One region of the Clostridioides sp. LIBA-7602 genome, then DNA from elsewhere that is predicted to be linked to it. Evidence: a T-box and tRNA genes for the amino acid it is inferred to sense, from the RefSeq annotation. Region 1 holds a T-box; the other holds one or more tRNA genes.

The links. The T-box of region 1 lies ahead of metG (methionine--tRNA ligase). A T-box ahead of a tRNA ligase gene usually reads a tRNA of that ligase, here a tRNA-Met.
Region 2: it encodes a tRNA-Met, which carries the amino acid that the T-box ahead of metG (methionine--tRNA ligase) is inferred to sense. The anticodon was not compared.

What each region holds. Positions count from the first base shown of each region.
Region 1 is NZ_CP196991.1:4,105,905-4,108,265, forward strand. It holds gene metG (methionine--tRNA ligase) at 1-982, opposite strand, end outside; T-box leader at 1,066-1,314, opposite strand; gene ACTG45_RS19050 (spore maturation protein) at 1,380-1,901, opposite strand; gene ACTG45_RS19055 (nucleoside recognition domain-containing protein) at 1,917-2,361, opposite strand, start outside.
Region 2 is NZ_CP196991.1:37,528-39,888, forward strand. It holds tRNA gene ACTG45_RS00295 (tRNA-Glu) at 1-25, shown strand, start outside; tRNA gene ACTG45_RS00300 (tRNA-Gly) at 35-108, shown strand; tRNA gene ACTG45_RS00305 (tRNA-Val) at 114-189, shown strand; tRNA gene ACTG45_RS00310 (tRNA-Asp) at 195-271, shown strand; tRNA gene ACTG45_RS00315 (tRNA-Thr) at 283-357, shown strand; tRNA gene ACTG45_RS00320 (tRNA-Tyr) at 372-456, shown strand; tRNA gene ACTG45_RS00325 (tRNA-Leu) at 466-549, shown strand; tRNA gene ACTG45_RS00330 (tRNA-Gly) at 574-648, shown strand; tRNA gene ACTG45_RS00335 (tRNA-Arg) at 673-749, shown strand; tRNA gene ACTG45_RS00340 (tRNA-Gln) at 759-834, shown strand; tRNA gene ACTG45_RS00345 (tRNA-Lys) at 843-918, shown strand; tRNA gene ACTG45_RS00350 (tRNA-Ser) at 921-1,009, shown strand; tRNA gene ACTG45_RS00355 (tRNA-Phe) at 1,013-1,088, shown strand; tRNA gene ACTG45_RS00360 (tRNA-Met) at 1,095-1,168, shown strand; tRNA gene ACTG45_RS00365 (tRNA-Ile) at 1,183-1,259, shown strand; tRNA gene ACTG45_RS00370 (tRNA-His) at 1,280-1,356, shown strand; tRNA gene ACTG45_RS00375 (tRNA-Lys) at 1,365-1,440, shown strand; tRNA gene ACTG45_RS00380 (tRNA-Cys) at 1,448-1,521, shown strand; tRNA gene ACTG45_RS00385 (tRNA-Arg) at 1,531-1,607, shown strand; tRNA gene ACTG45_RS00390 (tRNA-Val) at 1,620-1,695, shown strand; gene ACTG45_RS00395 (hypothetical protein) at 1,771-2,184, shown strand.

The sequences.
Region 1 (2,361 bases):
CTCTTAATAAGAAATATTTAAGTGTATCTATTCCATATCTTTCTATTATAGGTTCTGGATAAACCACATTACCTTTTGATTTACTCATCTTATCATCAGCAAATAATATCCATCCATGTCCAAATACTTGCTTTGGAACTTCTAAACCTAAAGCCATTAAAAGTGCTGGCCATATTATTGTATGGAATCTCACTATTTCTTTACCTACTATTTGAACATTTGCAGGCCAATATTTTTTGAATTCTTCATCATTGTCAGTCATATATCCTAATGCTGTTATGTAATTACATAAAGCATCTACCCATACATAAATTACATGTTTTTCATCAAAAGGAACTTTTATACCCCAGTCAAAAGTCGTTCTTGTTACGCTTAAGTCCTCTAATCCTTTATCTAAAAAGTTTGCTACCATTTCGTTTTTTCTAGCAGCAGGGAAACAGAAGCTATCATCCTTAAATAACTCTTTTAATCTATCTTCATATTTAGATAGTCTAAAGAAATAAGATTCTTCTTTCACTAAATATGTTTCTCTTCCACAATCAGGGCATTTATTTCCTTCCAATAATTGAGATTCTGTCCAGAAACTTTCACAAGGAGTACAATATCTACCTTCATATTCTCCTTTATATATATCACCTTGCTCATATAATTTAGTAAATATTTTTTGTATTATGTCTGTATGTCTTTTTTCTGTTGTTCTTATAAAATCATCATAAGATATATCCATAGTATTCCATAAAGCCTTTATATCTTTTATCATTCCATCAAGATATTCTATCTCTGACATTCCTTGTTCTATAGCTTTCTTTTGGATTTTTTCACCATGCTCATCTGTTCCTGTTAAGAACTTTACATCGTATCCACAAAAACGCTTAAATCTAGCTATCGTATCTGCTGCTACTGTTGAATAAGTATGACCTATGTGTAATCCTCCACTTGGATAGTATATTGGTGTTGTTACATAAAAACTCGGTTTGCTCATATTATTTACCTCCTAATTTTTTTATCGTTCTAGTTTTATAAATATTTCATTGAAATAATAAAAAATCGCCTCCTATGAGCTAACATAGGGGCGAGATTATTCACGGTACCACCCTAATTCATCTATAATAATTATGTTTCACATGAAATGTAGAAATTCACTTTATAGACATCTTAGTAGACTATAACGTGCCCAACCGTTTTATCCTAGCATATATGCTCAGATAAAAAGCTCCAAGACCATCTTCAATAAAGCTTTTGACACTAGCTTTCACCTAACCTAGCTCTCTGATAGAAAAAACCTTTATTTACTCTTCTTTTCATAGCTTATAATTTATATTACTATTTATTTCTATATAATCACTATATTATAAAATTTTTCCCACATTGTCAACAAATTATACAAATATTACATAGCAAATAAAAACAGCTGCTATAACACCAGCTACATGACTAATCATAGCACATGACAATGTATGCCTAGTATTTTTTATCTTTAGACTTCCATAGTATATTGCCATTGTATAAAAGATAGTTTCAGAAGAACCTACAATTGTAGCACCCATTTTTTCTACTAAACTACCTATTCCAACCCTATTTGCAAGTTCACTATACATACCTAAAGCACCACTTCCAGATAAAGGTTTTACACTTATTAGACCTATTAATTCTTTTGGTATACTCATCATATTAGCTATTGGTGTAAATAACCATTCTAACATATCAAGACCTTTACCTGTTTTGAATATTCCTATTGCCAGGAATATTCCTATTATATATGGTAGAATATCCCATGCTGCCTTTAGCCCATCAATTGCCCCTTTTACAAAACTATCATACACATCTATTTTTTTATATTTACCATAAACTACTATGTACAAAATTATTATTGGTATAAGTAAGTTTGAAAACACTTCCATATATCTACATCCCCTTTATCTATATCTTCTTTGAAAAAATTTACATGTTATTATCGCTATTACTGTAGATATAATGGTTGCAAATAAGGTTGTAAAAATTATTTCACTTGGATTTTGAGCTCCCATATCCATCCTTAATTTAATTATGGTAAATGGAATTATTTGTATAGATGATATATTTATTACCATAAACATAATCATATCATTAGTTGCTGTATCTTTTTTGTTGTTTAAAGTTTGAAGCTCACTCATTGCCTTTAAACCAAATGCTGTTGCACCATTTCCAGCACCCAGCATGTTTAAAGCAATGTTCATAACTATATAAGACATTGCTTTGTGACCTTTTGGAATAGAAGGAAATAATCTTCTCATTATAGGATTTAATTTCTGGCCTATCTTTTCGATTAGACCTGATTCTTTTGCAATATTCATTACACCCATCCAAAGTGCCATTATACCA
Region 2 (2,361 bases), 200 kb from region 1:
GGTTCAATTCCCCTACGAGTCACCAATTAAATATGCGGGTGTAGCTCAATGGTAGAGTTCTGGCCTTCCAAGCCAGCTGTGAGGGTTCGATCCCCTTCACCCGCTCCAAAAATGGGACCATAGCTCAGCTGGGAGAGCACCTGCCTTACAAGCAGGGGGTCACAGGTTCGAGCCCTGTTGGTCCCACCATTTGCGGCCTGGTAGTTCAGTTGGTTAGAATGCCAGCCTGTCACGCTGGAGGTCGAGGGTTCGAACCCCTTCCAGGTCGCCAAAACAAAAAATGCTGGTGTGGCTCAACGGTAGAGCAGCTGACTTGTAATCAGCAGGTTGTAGGTTCGATTCCTATCACCAGCTCCATGTAAAATTAATACGGAGGATTTCCCGAGCGGCCAAAGGGGGCAGACTGTAAATCTGTTGTCATCGACTTCGGTGGTTCGAATCCACCATCCTCCACCAAAAAAATGCGCGGATGTGGCGGAATTGGCAGACGCACTAGACTTAGGATCTAGCGCCATTGGCGTGGGGGTTCGACTCCCTTCATCCGCACCATTTTTTATTCAATTTAATAAACGAGCGGGAATAGTTCAGTGGTAGAGCGCAACCTTGCCAAGGTTGAAGTCGCGAGTTCGAATCTCGTTTCCCGCTCCAAATTTTGTGTTTATATTGTAATGTGGGTGCATAGCTCAGCTGGATAGAGCAACGCCCTTCTAAGGCGTGTGTCCGGGGTTCGAATCCCTGTGCGCTCACCACATATATATTGGGGATTAGCCAAGTCGGTAAGGCACATGACTTTGACTCATGTATGCGTAGGTTCGAGTCCTGCATCCCCAGCCAAATAACATGGTCTATTAGCTCAGTCGGTAGAGCACCTGACTTTTAATCAGGGTGTCCCGCGTTCGAGTCGCGGATAGATCACCAATGGAGAGGTGTCCGAGTGGTTTAAGGAGCTGGTCTTGAAAACCAGTGACTTCGAAAGGGGCCGTGGGTTCGAATCCCACCCTCTCCGCCAGATGCCCAGATAGCTCAGTCGGTAGAGCAGGGGACTGAAAATCCCCGTGTCGGTGGTTCGATTCCGCCTCTGGGCACCAAAGTATGGCGGTATAGCTTAGTTGGCTAGAGCGTTCGGTTCATACCCGAAAGGTCATAGGTTCGACTCCTATTACCGCTACTAAAATTTAATGTGGGCCATTAGCTCAGTTGGTTAGAGCGCCCGGCTCATAACCGGTAGGTCTGGGGTTCGAGTCCCTGATGGCCCACCACATTAAATTATGAATACATGGTGGGTATAGCTCAGTTGGTTAGAGCGCCAGATTGTGGCTCTGGAGGTCGTGAGTTCGACTCTCATTATCCACCCCAACTAATATGGTCTATTAGCTCAGTCGGTAGAGCACCTGACTTTTAATCAGGGTGTCCCGCGTTCGAGTCGCGGATAGATCACCAAAAAGGTGGCGACATAGCCAAGTGGTAAGGCAGTGGACTGCAACTCCTTGATCCCCAGTTCGAATCTGGGTGTCGCCTCCAATAAAACATGCGCTCATAGCTCAACTGGATAGAGTGTCTGACTACGAATCAGAAGGTTAGGGGTTCGAGTCCCTTTGGGCGCACCATATAAACATCGAGGGATTATAGCTCAGCTGGGAGAGCACCTGCCTTACAAGCAGGGGGTCACAGGTTCGAGCCCTGTTAATCCCACCAGTGCAAACCTCTAGTAATTTTACTAGAGGTTTTATTTTTGATTAAAAAAGTTTTTATATTTAGGAGGTAAGAAACTTGTATATAATAATAGGAAATGAAATAGTTGATAGCGAAGAACTAAAATTAACTATAGATAAAAATAGCAAATTTAAAGTTGAAAAAGATTTAAGTAAAAGTACAAAAAGGGAAGATGTAATTGCATATCAGTTGAGTATAGATTTGAATTACTTAGATACTATTATAAGCGAACAATATGATTCTGTTAACTTATCTGATGAAGAAAAATTTGATGAATATATGACTTTATCTGATGAACTTGCACTAGATTTAGAAGAATTTATGCCAAAATACACAATAATAAATGCTAGAGCATATAAATTAGATGAGGTAGATGGAGTCGTAAAAATAATCTTGGCTATAGCTTATGCGGATTTAGGTCATTTAAAACTTTCAGATGTAGTGAAGAGGGTATCTAGACAAATAGATTAGGGTATGAACGATATTAAAAAAATATATAAAATCTTACGTAAAGATGAAAATAATTATGTAAACATAAGAAAAAACAGTATAAAATCAAGTCAATTGTAGAAATTTTCACATAAATTTGCCTGAAATTCCATAAAAAATGCCTTAATTTTAGTGAGGTAAATTGAGTTTACACAGTCT